Chelativorans sp. AA-79: one gene and its partner. Each later gene encodes a partner of the first gene's protein in a complex. Links are inferred from orthologs where the notes say so. Each region holds a gene or a part of one and is shown in the gene's direction. Other genes may lie near its edges. The genes, in order: dnaG and PVE73_RS16160.

The links.
Region 2: the proteins of dnaG (region 1) and PVE73_RS16160 are in contact, whole or in part, in a crystal structure (PDB 2R6A), measured with the Geobacillus stearothermophilus proteins. The link is inferred for Chelativorans sp. AA-79 from one-to-one orthologs. Residues at the interface, in WP_049624496.1 of Geobacillus stearothermophilus: Lys456, Leu457, Leu458, Pro459, Ala460, Asn463, Ala464, Leu467, Leu535, Leu536, Ile537, Ala538, Gln544, Glu545, Asp548, Tyr549, His552; in WP_033016901.1 of Geobacillus stearothermophilus: Ser13, Glu15, Ala16, Gln18, Glu91, Leu92, Asp94, Ala95, Val96, Pro97, Thr98, Ala99, Ala100, Asn101, Tyr104, Tyr105, Ile108.

What each region holds. Positions count from the first base shown.
Region 1 is NZ_CP120361.1:2,058,997-2,065,514, forward strand. Bases 3,539-6,518 are described here. They hold dnaG (DNA primase), read left to right. Parts: upstream 3,539-4,055; coding sequence 4,056-5,981; downstream 5,982-6,518. Other genes in these bases: PVE73_RS09965 (aminoglycoside phosphotransferase family protein), read left to right, coding at 3,539-3,923; rpoD (RNA polymerase sigma factor RpoD), read left to right, coding at 6,284-6,518. Outside these bases: PVE73_RS09950 (VWA domain-containing protein), read left to right, coding at 1-610; carA (glutamine-hydrolyzing carbamoyl-phosphate synthase small subunit), read right to left, coding at 867-2,066; PVE73_RS09960 (GatB/YqeY domain-containing protein), read left to right, coding at 2,357-2,806; more of PVE73_RS09965, read left to right, coding at 2,997-3,538. UniProt on the Escherichia coli protein: RNA polymerase that catalyzes the synthesis of short RNA molecules used as primers for DNA polymerase during DNA replication.
Region 2 is NZ_CP120361.1:3,301,580-3,307,995, forward strand. What follows is about bases 1,143-4,020. They hold PVE73_RS16160 (replicative DNA helicase), read left to right. Parts: upstream 1,143-1,775; coding sequence 1,776-3,266; downstream 3,267-4,020. Other genes in these bases: PVE73_RS16155 (cyclopropane-fatty-acyl-phospholipid synthase family protein), read left to right, coding at 1,143-1,557; alr (alanine racemase), read left to right, coding at 3,268-4,020. Also shown: rplI (50S ribosomal protein L9), read left to right, coding at 1-32; more of PVE73_RS16155, read left to right, coding at 304-1,142; more of alr, read left to right, coding at 4,021-4,428; DNA repair protein RadA, read left to right, coding at 4,509-5,897; PVE73_RS16175 (CvpA family protein), read left to right, coding at 5,966-6,416. UniProt on the Escherichia coli protein: The main replicative DNA helicase, it participates in initiation and elongation during chromosome replication. Travels ahead of the DNA replisome, separating dsDNA into templates for DNA synthesis.

The sequences.
Region 1 (6,518 bases):
GAAGGTGAGCATCAGCACCTATGGAGGGCGGGGACCTTCCTATGGCTGCGACATGGATCCCATCACGCCGCTTTCCAACGACTATGCCGATCTGAAGAGCAGGGTGAACGCGCTCGGGGCCAATGGGAACACCAACATCATGGAGGGCGTGGCCTGGGGCATGCGCGTTCTCTCGCCACAGGAGCCATTCGCTCAAGGCAAGGACTATGCCTCGGACGTGGAGAAGATCATCATCGTGCTCACCGACGGCTCGAACACCTTCGGCGTGCAGAGCAGCCGAAACGATTTCCGCTCCGCCTACAGCAGCTTCGGCTATCTGATCAGCGACCGGCTCACGACGTACCGCAGCAACAGCGCGGTGACGGAGGAGATGAACAAAAAGACGCTCGATGTGTGCGAAAACGCCAAGCGGGAGGACAATGGCGACCCGGACGACGACGTCACCATCTACACGATCCGGCTGGAGGAGCCGGACGTGAAGACCGGCATGATGCTGAAGGATTGTGCGAGCGGACCGGGGCAGTTCTTCGATTCGCCCTCGCGCACGGAACTGACCAAGATCTTCGAGCAGATCCGCGACGGGATCACGAAGCTCAGGCTGTCGTTCTAACTCAGGTGAGTGGTGGGTGGGATGCCCTCTCTCTTGCGATTTCTGACACTTAGCCTCCGCTTTGCTCCAGCTAAGATGTTGAAATCGCTTTCTCCCCCGCCAGGGGGAGATATCGCCGGAACCAGCCTTACCGGGGGAGAAAGCAAATTCTTGGGCTTGGGCAACGCCCAAGTCCTTAGAATTTGCAAGAGAGGGGGCAATGTCCCCAATCATCCGAGTCGAACAGCCCGGGGGACCCGGCCGTCGAACCCCACACTCAGCGTTCGGCCAGCGCCGGTTCGCCCTTCTTCTCGCGGATCAGATTGGCGAAGCGGCGGAAAAGATAGTGCGAATCCTGCGGGCCGGGGGAAGCTTCCGGGTGGTGCTGCACCGAGAAGACGGGCCGGCCGACGAGGCTGATGCCGCAATTGGAGCCGTCGAAGAGGGAGACGTGGGTCTCCTCGACGCCGTCGGGCAGGCTGTCGCTGTCGACGGCGAACCCATGGTTCATGGAGACGATCTCGACCTTGCCGGTGGTGAAATCCTTGACCGGGTGGTTGGCGCCATGATGGCCCTGATGCATCTTCACGGTCCTGGCGCCGAGGGCCAGCGCCAGCATCTGGTGACCGAGGCAGATGCCGAAGATCGGGATGTCCGTCTTGAGCAGTTCGCGGATCATCGGCACGGCATATTCGCCTGTCGCCGCGGGATCGCCCGGGCCGTTGGAGAGGAAGACGCCGTCGGGCCGCATGGCCAGGATGTCCTCGGCCGCGGCCGTCGCGGGCACTACGGTGACTTTGGCGCCGAGGCTTGCGAGCATGCGCAGGATGTTGCGCTTCACGCCGTAATCGACGGTGACGATGTGGAGCGGGGCTTCGCCGGCTTCCCCGTAGCCCTCGTTCCAGATCCAGGGCGTCTCCGTCCAGGTGGAGGATTGGCCGGACGTGACCGCCTTGGCAAGGTCGAGTCCGACGAGGCCGCTCCAGTCGCGCGCCTCCTCCTTCAGCCTATCGAGATCGAAGCGGCCGTCCGGTGCATGCGCGATGACGGCGTTGGCGGCGCCCTTGTCGCGCAGGAGCGCGGTGAGCGCGCGCGTGTCCACGCCCGAAAGCGCCACGATGCCGCGGCGCTTGAGCCACTGGTCGAGATGTTCGCCTGCGCGGTAGTTGGACGGATCGGTGATGTCGGCCTTGAAGATGGCCCCGACCGCACCCGCGCGCGCCGCGGGGTTGAGGTCTTCGATGTCCTCGCCATTGGCGCCGACATTGCCGATATGCGGGAAGGTGAAGGTGACGATCTGCCCGGCATAGGAGGGATCGGTGAGGATCTCCTGATAGCCGGTCAGCGCCGTGTTGAAGCACACCTCGCCAACCGCCGATCCGGTGGCGCCAAGGCCGCGGCCCTCGATCACCGTGCCGTCGGCCAGAACCAGAACTGCCGTCGGCCTGACTTCACTCCAGGGCGCGGTCGATGCCATGTCGCTCTCCTCATACTCTCGCCGGGACTTGAAAAATGGTCCGCGCTGGGCCATATCGCGCAACGAATTGCCGGCTGCGACGGCCATGCCGCAACCTTCGTCCGCGCGCCACATTTAATGTCGATGCAAGGCGCGGACAATAGAGAATGGCCGGGATGCGGTCAATTGCCCATCCGACAAACCATGGCGATTGTTTATCGCAATTCTTCCAGCGACTTAGCTGGGAAGAAAGGGTTTGCTTCGCGAATGTGCCGGCGCTATGGTCGCGGACGCGACGGGAGATAATCGCCATGCGCGAGAAAATCGCACAGGCTCTGAAAGACGCAGTAAAACAACAGGATAAGCGGCGAATCTCAACGCTGCGGCTGATCCAGACAGCCCTCAAGGACCGCGATGTGGCCAATCGCGCCGCCGGCAAGGATCCGGTGAGCGACGACGAGATTCTGGAGATCCTGCTGCGCATGATGAAGCAGCGGAAAGAATCGGCCCGCAGCTTCGAGGAAGGCAACAGGCTGGAGCTTGCCGAGCAGGAGCGCCAGGAGATCGGGATCATCGCCGAATTCCTGCCGAAGCCCCTCGGCGAGGACGACATGAAGAAGGTCTGCGCCCAGGTGGTGCAGGAAGTCGGTGCCGGCGGTTTGCGCGACATGCGCCGCTGTATGAACGAGCTGCAGAAGAAATTCCCCGGTCAGGTGGACTTCGGCAAGGCCAGCGGCATCGTCAAGGGCATGCTGCAGTAGAAGCTCCGCCCCGCGTAGCCGGCCCGATTCGCCCAGCCACCGCTGCGGAACCTGTTCGTCCGCCGCGGTTCGGGGCTTCCTCCGCGGGGTTCGGGTATGTCATGCTCGATGCCCGGTGAGCGCCGGTTTCTGGCCGGGCGCGTGAATTGGTGCAACAGCATCGCGTCAATCGCAAGGGCGAGCGCTGGACATGTCTCTTCCGCCGGCTGAAACCAGGGAAATCCCGATCGACGTTTCGCTCGTGCGCAGGCTGGTGGCCGCGCAGTTCCCGCATTGGGCCGACCTTTCCATTTGGCCGGTCGAGCATGGCGGCTGGGACAACCGCACCTTCCACCTGGGCCGTGAGATGACGGTGCGGCTGCCAAGTGCTGCCTGCTATGTGGAGCAGGTGGAGAAGGAGCAGCACTGGCTGCCGAAGCTTGCATCCCACCTGCCTCTTTCCATCCCCGAGCCGTTGGCCCGCGGCGTGCCGGGCGAGGGATTCCCCTGGCCATGGTCCGTCTATCGCTGGATCGAGGGGGAGCCGGCCAGAAGGGAGCGAATCGGTGATCTGAAGGCGTTCGCGGCGGCGCTTGCGGCGTTTCTGAACGCGCTGCGACGGATCGACGCCGTCGGCGGGCCGCTGCCGGGGCCGCACAATTTCTTTCGCGGCGCGTCGCCCGAGGTCTATGACGCGGAGACGCGGCGGGCGCTCCACCTTCTCGACGGACGGATCGACACGGCCGCTGCGGCGGATGTGTGGAAGGCCTCGCTCGCATCCCGATGGGACCGGGCTCCGGTCTGGTTCCATGGCGATATCGCCTGGGGCAACCTGCTCGTGAGGGACGGGCGGCTTTCCGCCGTGATCGATTTCGGCACGTCCGGCGTGGGCGATCCCGCCTGCGACCTGACGATCGCCTGGACGCTTTTCGAGGGGGAGAGCAGGGCGGTCTTCCGCGACGCGCTCGGGCTCGACGAGGACACCTGGGCGCGGGGAAGGGGCTGGGCGCTGTGGAAGGCGCTGATCCTGGCCGCCGGCATGGCGGGAGCCGGTCATCCCGAGATCGAGAAATCGTGGAAGGTCATCGACGAGGTGCTCGCCGATCACGCGGAGAACGCGAGCGGGCTCGCACTGTGAATAGCGGGCATCCGGCAAAGACGGGGTGCGACAGGAGAGCAGGTTGGCTATAGGATCAGCACAATAGAGTGCCGCATTTGGCGGGTGCCACGTGCTTCCACTTGGCTGCAATATGCTCTAGAGCCGGACCAGATGCGCTTTTCCAACAGTTTCCTCGACGAGATCCGGGACCGCGTGCCCATCAGCCAGGTGGTGGGCACGCGCGTCACCTTCGACAAGCGCAAGAGCAATCCGGGCCGCGGGGACTTCTGGGCCTGCTGTCCCTTTCACGGCGAGAAGACGCCGAGCTTCCACTGCGAGGACCGCAAGGGGCGATATCACTGCTTCGGCTGCGGGGTATCGGGCGATCACTTCCGGTTCCTCTCGGAACTGGACGGGATCAGCTTTCCCGAGGCCGTGGAGCGGGTGGCGGAGATGGCGGGCGTGCCGATGCCCGCGCGCGACCCCGAGGCGGAGAAGAAGGACAAGGAGCGCGCCAGCCTCACCGATGTCATGGAGATGGCGGCGCAGTTCTTCCAAGACTGCCTGCAGGGGCCCAAGGGCGCCGAGGCGCGGGCCTATCTGCGCGGTCGCGGCATCGCCTCGGTGACGCAGCAGACGTTCCGCCTCGGCTTTTCGCCGGACAGCCGCAACGCGCTCAAGGAATTCCTGGCGGGGAGGGGCGTCGCGAAGGAGCAGATGGAGGCGTGCGGGCTCGTGGTCGTCGGGCCGGATATCCCCGTCTCCTACGATCGGTTCCGCGGCCGCGTGATGTTCCCCATCGAGGATACGCGGGGACGCGTGATCGCGTTCGGCGGGCGGGCTCTTTCCTCCGACGTGCCCGCGAAATACCTCAATTCGCCCGACACGGAGCTCTTCCACAAAGGCAATGTGCTCTACAATCACGCGCGGGCGCGCCGGGCGGCCAAGGACGGGCCGGTGATCGCGGTCGAAGGCTATATGGACGTGATCGCGCTCGCCCAGGCGGGTGTCGAGAATGTCGTGGCGCCGCTCGGCACCGCACTCACAGAGAACCAGCTCGAACTCCTCTGGCGCATGACGGGCGAGCCGGTGCTGTGCTTCGACGGGGACAATGCGGGCCTGCGCGCGGCCTGGCGGGCGGCTGACCTGGCGCTGCCGCTGGTGCAGCCGGGGCGCTCGCTGCGTTTCGCGCTGCTGCCGCAGGGGAAGGACCCGGACGATCTCGTGCGGGAAGAGGGCAGGGAGGCCGTCGACGCGCTGATGGCGGCGGCGCGGCCGCTCGCCGACCTTCTCTGGATGCGCGAGACCTCGGGCCGCGTGTTCGATACGCCGGAGCGGCGCGCGGAGCTGGAGCAGACCTTCCGCGAGCTTGCAAACCGCATCCGCGACGAGAACGTGCGCCGGCATTATGCGCAGGAGCTGCGCGAGCGGGTGCAGAGCTTCTTCGGCTCGAGCCGGCAGCCGGGCGGCCGGCAGCGCGGCGGCGGTTTTCCGCACAGGGCAGGCGGGGCGCAGGGGCGGCATGGCGCGGCGGCGGGCCGCTTCGCCGTTTCCGAAAGCCTGGCGCGGTCGGCGCTCGTCAAGCGCGCGGCGGGCGTGATGCCGCTGCGCGAGGCGGCGATCATCGTCGCGCTCGTCAACCACCCGGCGCTGATCGACGAGCAGTTCGACCAGATGGACAAGCTGTCGCTCGCCAGCCCCGACCTGAAGAGCCTGCGCGCCGCCCTGCTCGACGCCGTCGCCCATGACGTGGCGCATGAGCGCGAGGCGCTATCGGCCGCGATCGCGGCGGCGGGGCTGGGGGAGGTGCTGGAGCGGGCGCAGGCGCTGGTGCGGCGGGCCAATCTCTGGCCGGCTCTGCCCGAGGCCGCCTTCGAGGACGCGCGCGAGGCGTTTCTTCAGGCGCTCCACTTGCACCGCAGTGCCGGGACCCTACATAGGGAGCTCAAGGCAGCCGAGCAGGCGCTGGCCAACGAGCCGACAGAAGAGAATTATCGCCACCTTGTGGAGATACAGGCGCAACTGCGCAATGTGCAGGCGACGGAGGCGCTCATCGAGGGTTTCGGTATCCTCTCCGGGCGTGCGGGCCGGTCTTGATTTGTCCCCAGGGCGAACTCCGGAAAAGCCGTGATTCGCTTTTTTGGCGCGAATCATGGCAGAGCGGCTTGACCTCGACAGAGTTTAAAGGAATCACGTCGATTCGACCGGGTCCCGCGCATGGATCCGCATGGTGGAAACAAGACACCACATGAAGTGGAAAGGCGGCAAGGCCGCCATAAATGTCAGGGTTAATCGGGCTTTAACACAGGGCGCATAGAGCCTGGGCAGGCGCAAGGCGGCGGAAAGCCGAGCTTGAATGTGGCTGAGCCCACTGCAAGGGCGGTTGGAGAAGGCAGAGCATGGCGACAAAGGAAAAGGAAGAGGTCGAGATCGAACGCGAGGGCACCGACGGTCCTCTGCTCGACCTTTCCGACGACGCAGTCAAGAAAATGATCAAGCTCGCGAAGAAGCGCGGCTATGTGACCATGGACGAGCTGAACGCGGTGCTGCCTTCCGGCGAAGTGAGCTCCGAGCAGATCGAGGACACCATGGCCATGCTCTCCGACATGGGCATCAATGTGGTCGAGGACGACG
Region 2 (6,416 bases), 1.2 Mb from region 1 along the record:
CCGAGGCCCAGGACGGCGAAGAGAACGCCTGAGGTCGCTCCGACATCAATTCCGCGAGGCCGGGCAGCGATGCCCGGCCTTTTTTCGTCGGCTGCCGCTTCACGGCTGAGCCAATGTTTAAGAATTTTTGAACCAAGCCGGCACGCTACGCGCGGTCCGCAGCCCTTCTCGAAATTACCTTTTCTTTCAATGCCCTGCGGGTTGTCAGCAGACTTTCCGCAGGACGTTGCCTCGAAAAAGCCCAAGTCTTTTCAACGGCGAACTATCTGTTACATAATCGCGTCTCCCAAGACGGAGGCTACGATGAATCCTCTGCTTCAGAAATTTGTATCCCGCCTGATACGGATCGGGTCGCTCGCCATAACCGACGCTGACGGCGAGGTGCACCGCTTCGGAGACGGCTCAGGCGAACCCGTTCACGTGGTCATCCATTCCCGGCGCACCGAGCGGGCCATCGCGCTCGACCCGATGCTGGCAGCGCCGGAGGCCTACATGGACGGCGAGATGGACTTCATCGAGGGGGATCCACTGGCCCTGATGAAGGTCACCTATGAGAATTTCGAGCGCGGCGGCACGGAAGCCCTGGCCATGAAATTCGGCGAAGGGATCCGCTATCTCTTCCGCCGCCTGCACCAGTTCAACCCGGCCGGACGCTCCAAGCGCAACGTGGCGCGCCACTACGACCTCTCGGGCGAGATGTACAAGCTCTTCCTCGACGAGGACATGCAGTATTCCTGCGCCTATTACCCCGATCCGGATATTTCTCTGGAGGAGGCTCAGAAGCTCAAGAAGCGCCACATCATGGCCAAGCTCGCATTGAAGCCCGGCCAGAAGGTGCTCGACATAGGCTCCGGCTGGGGCGGCCTCGGTCTCGACATCGCCCGCCAGTTCGATACCAATGTGCTCGGCGTGACATTGTCGGAAGAGCAGCATGCGGTGTCCCAACGGCGCGCGAAGGAGACGGGGCTTTCCGACAGGGCGCGCTTCGAGATCGTCGACTACCGGGCGCTCAAGGGCCCCTTCGACCGCATCGTCTCCGTCGGTATGTTCGAGCATGTGGGCATCAATCACTACCGCACCTTCTTCAACAAGTGCGCCCAGCTTCTCGACGACAATGGCGTGATGCTGCTCCATACGATCGGCCGCACCTCCGGCCCGTCGGTCACCAACGCCTTTATCCGCAAATACATTTTCCCGGGCGGCTACATCCCCGCTCTGTCGGAGATCGTGCCTGCCGTCGAGAAGGCCGGTCTCATCATCACCGATATCGAGATCCTCAGACTGCACTATGCCGAGACGCTGAAGGCCTGGCGCGAGCGCTTCATGGCCAACCGCGACAAGGCGGTCGCGATCTATGACGAGCGATTCGCGCGCATGTGGGAGTTCTACCTCGCAGGGTCCGAAGCCTCGTTCCGCTGGCAGGACATGGTCAATTTCCAGATCCAGATCACCAAGCGCCGCGATGCGCTGCCGGTGACGCGCGACTATATCGGCGAGGTCGAAAGACGGATCGGCGCGCCCGGCGGCGGAACTGCCTTTCCCGACGCGGCGGAGTAGGAATATAATCCACCGGGATCGTGATTCGCTGTCAACCGCGAAAGGGGCCGGAAAGCCCTTTTCGCGGTGTCGATTGCATTGGATGTGGATATCGTGCGCTTTGGCCCGATCGTGATGAAGCTGGCTTACAAGACGGGCGCCGAGGGTTTAGGACCGGGCTGGGGGGCGCCGGATCATGTCTGCTGGTTCCGGGCGCCATCAACTGACATGGGAACCAGATGGCCGACGCAGTCCGCAAGCTGAACTCGCCGGAGACGCCGCTTTATCGGGAAGCTCCAAACAATATCGAGGCCGAGCAGGCCCTGCTGGGAGCGATCCTGGTCAACAACGACGCCTTCTACCGCGTCTCCGATTTCCTGAAGCCGAATCACTTCTACGAACCGCTCCACCGCAGGATCTACGAGGTGGCCGCCGAGTTCATCCGTATGGGCAAGATCGCGAGCCCGATCACGATCAAGACCTTCCTGCCGGCAGAGGAGAAGGTGGGCGAGCTCACGGTGGCGCAGTATCTGGCGCGGCTCGCGGCGGAAGCCGTCACCATCATCAACGCCGCCGATTACGGCCGCGCGATCTACGACCTCGCCGTCCGCCGCGCGCTGATCACGGTCGGCGAGGACATGGTCAACATCGCCTATGACGCACCGGTCGACATGGCACCCCAGGCGCAGATCGAGGATGCGGAGCGGCGCCTCTTCGAGCTGGCGGAGACCGGCCGCTATGATGGCGGCTTCGAGAGCTTCGGCGATGCCACCAAGACGGCCATCGACATGGCCAACGCCGCCTTCATGCGCGACGGCGGTCTCTCCGGCATCTCCGCGGGCCTGCGCGACCTGGACCGGCGCATGGGCGGCCTGCAGCCGTCGGATCTCATCATCCTCGCCGGTCGTCCCGGCATGGGCAAGACCTCGCTCGCCACCAATATCGCCTTCAACATCGCCGCGGCCTACGAACCTGCCCAGCAGGCAGACGGCTCCTTCAAGGCGGCCAATGGCGGCGTTGTGGGCTTCTTCTCGCTCGAAATGTCGTCCGAGCAGCTCGCCACGCGTATCATCTCCGAGCAGACCGAAATCCCCTCCTCCAAGATCCGCCGCGGCGAGATCACCGAGGCCGAGTTCGAGAAGCTGGTCGGCTGCGCGCAGATGATGCAGAAGATCCCGCTCTTCATCGACCAGACGGGCGGCATCTCCATCGCCCAGCTCGCCGCGCGCGCCAGGCGCCTGAAACGCCAGCGCGGCCTCGACGTTATCGTCATCGACTATGTGCAGCTCATGCAGGGCTCCTCGGCCAAATCGCAGCAGAACCGCGTGCAGGAGATCACCGAGATCACCACCGGCCTCAAGGCGCTCGCCAAGGAACTCGGCACGCCGATCATTGCGCTCTCGCAGCTCTCGCGCCAGGTGGAAAACCGCGACGACAAACGCCCGCAACTGTCGGACCTGCGCGAATCGGGCTCGATCGAGCAAGACGCCGACGTGGTTCTCTTCGTCTACCGCGAGGAATATTATCTCAAGAACCGCGAACCGAAGCCGGGCACCGAGGAATATCTGAAGTGGGAGACGGAGATGAACGAGGCGCGCGGCAAGGCCGAGGTCATCATCGCCAAGCAGCGCCACGGCCCCACGGGCACCGTGGCCCTCGGCTTCCAGGGCGAGTTCACTCGCTTCTTCGATCTGGCGGAGGATTCGCACCTGCCGGAGCGTTTCGAGTAGCGTGGCATATCCCCCGCCCAGAACCGACAGCGGTCCCCCGCCCCATCTGGCGGGCGGTCGGCTGACGATCGATCTCGATGCGCTTACGGCGAACTATCGGCTGCTCGCGCAGCGCTCCGCGCCGGCTGAGGCATCCGCCGTGCTGAAGGCCGATGCCTACGGCCTCGGACTCGCCCCGGCGGCGTGGGCCCTCTGGGCGGCGGGGTGCCGGCGCTTCTTCGTGGCGCTGCCGCATGAGGGCGTGGCGCTACGCGCGGTGCTGGCCGAAGCGGAGATCTTCGTGCTTGCCGGCCTCTTCGCGGTGGAGGCGGCAGCTGCCTATCGCGAGGCGCGACTGATCCCGGTCCTCAACTCCCAGAGCGATCTCTCGCTCTGGGAGGCCCATGGCTGGGACGACGAGCGTCCCCGCCCGTGCGCCGTCCATGTGGATACGGGCATGAACCGGCTCGGCCTGACGCCGGAAAGGGCGCGGGCGCTTGCGGAGGAGAACGCGCTCACCGGCGCGCTCACCCCCATCCTGGTCATGAGCCACCTTGCCTGCGCGGACACGCCCGGGCACCCGCTGAACCGCCGGCAACTGGAATCATTTCAGTCGGTTAGGGCACTTTTCCCACAAAGCGAATCAAGTCTCTGCAACTCGGCCGGCATTTTTCTCGGCGGCGATTTCCTCTGCGACGTCACCCGACCGGGCATCGCGCTCTATGGCGGGACGCCCGTGACCGGCGCTGCAAATCCGATGCGCGTGGTAGCGACGGCCGAGACGCGCGTGGTGCAGGTGCGCCGGGCGATGGCCGGGGAAACGGCAAGCTATGGCGCCACGCCGCTCCAGCGGGACAGCATCATCGCCGTCTGTTCCACCGGCTATGCGGACGGCTATCACCGTGCCGCCTCCGGCGCAGGCGTTCCGCTCAGGCAGACGGCAGCCAAGGGCTTCATCCACGGGCAGAGGGTTCCCGTGCTCGGCCGCGTGACGATGGATCTCACGCTCTTCGACGTGACCGAACTCGGCCCCGATGCGGTGACCGTGGGCGACCACATCGAGCTCTTCGGGCCGAACATGCCGATCGACGAAGTGGCCGAAGGCGCGGGAACGGTTTCCTACGAGCTGCTGACGTCGCTCGGGCGGCGGTATCATCGGGACTATGTGGGAGGGGAGTCGTGACGGTCATGCTGGTAAGCCGCGCTCCGCACGCCCCCCTCTGGGGCGAGACGGGCGCATCTCGCAGAGAGGTCATCGGCTGAATGGCCAAGCCCCGCATCCAGTTCGTCTGCCAGAATTGCGGCACGGTGCACGCGCGCTGGGCGGGCAAATGCGACGGCTGCGGCGAGTGGAACACGCTCGTGGAAGAAGGCACGGTGAGCGGCATCGGCGCCGGGCCGCAGTCGCTTCGCAAGGCTCGGCCCGGGCGGCCCGTGGCCCTCACCACCCTTTCGGGTGACATCGAGGATGCGCCGCGTATCGTCACCGGCATCGGCGAACTCGACCGGGCGACCGGCGGCGGCTTCGTGCGAGGCTCCGCCCTGCTCGTCGGAGGGGACCCCGGCATCGGCAAGTCGACGCTGCTCACCCAGGCGGCGGCCGCACTCGCTTCAAGAGGCCACCGCATCGTCTATGTCTCGGGCGAGGAAGCCGTCGCGCAGATCCGGCTGCGCGCGCAGCGCCTGGGCGTGGCGGAGACCGCGGTGGAGCTTGCCGCCGAAACCAATGTGGAGAATATCCTCGCCACCATCGAGGACGGCAGGCGGCCCGACCTCGTGATCCTCGATTCCATTCAGACACTGTGGACGGATATGGTGGAATCCGCACCGGGCACCGTGACCCAGGTGCGCGCGGCGGCGCAGGCGATGATTCGCTATGCGAAATCCACGGGCGCGGCCATCGTGCTGGTCGGCCATGTGACCAAGGAGGGCCAGATCGCCGGGCCGCGCGTGGTGGAGCACATGGTGGACGGCGTGCTCTACTTCGAGGGCGAAGGCGGGCACCACTACCGGATCTTGCGGACGGTGAAGAACCGCTTCGGCCCGACCGACGAAATCGGCGTGTTCGAGATGGGCGACCGGGGCCTGCGGGAGGTGTCCAATCCGTCCGAGCTTTTCCTCGGCGAGCGAAGCGCTGCGGCGCCCGGCGCCGCGGTCTTCGCGGGCATGGAGGGGACCCGGCCGGTCCTCGTGGAGATCCAGGCTCTGGTCGCGTCCTCCTCGCTCGGCACCCCGCGGCGCGCGGTGGTCGGGTGGGACGGAGCCCGGCTCTCCATGGTGCTTGCCGTGCTCGAAGCCCATTGCGGCGTGCGCTTTTCCACAAACGATGTGTATCTCAACGTCGCCGGCGGCTACCGCATCTCCGAGCCTGCGGCCGACCTTGCCGTGGCGGCTGCGCTGGTGTCCTCCCTCACCGGGCTTGCCCTGCCCCCCGATTGCGTCTATTTCGGCGAAATCAGCCTCTCGGGCGCGGTCCGCCCGGTTGCGCATGCGGCAAGCCGGCTGAAGGAAGCCGAGAAGTTGGGCTTCGCACGGGCCGTCATGCCGCCGGCCAACGAGGATCTGGGTGCCGGCATCGCCGCCGATGCGTTCAGGCCCGAGGGACTGGCGGATCTCGTCGCCCGCATAGCGGGGTCGCGGGTACCGGAATAAAGGAATGGCCAAAGGCCGCGACAGGAGCGTATAGGAATATCCTGGCGTGAAGAAAAACTGGGGTACAGATGCCAATCACGCTGCTTGACGGCATTCTCGTGGGCTTCACGCTCGTATCGGCCATGCTGGCCATGGTGCGCGGCTTCTCGCGCGAGATCCTCTCCATCGCCTCCTGGGTTCTGGCGGCCATCGCGGCTTATTTCCTCTACCCGGTGGTGTTGCCCTATGTAACACCCTATATAGACAACGCGACGCTCGCCGTCGTCGCGGCTGCGGCAGCGGTGTTCTTCGTGGCCCTGATCGTGGTAACGATCATCACCATGAAGATCGCCGACTTCATCGTGGATTCGCGAATCGGCGCGCTGGACCGTACGCTGGGCTTTCTTTACGGCGCCGCGCGCGGTGTCCTGGTGGTCGCGGTGGCCCTTCTGTTCCTCAACTGGTTGCTTGGATCGAACCCGCCGACCTGGATCACCGAAGCGAAATCGCGGCCGTTGCTGGAGGCTGTGGGCACCTGGC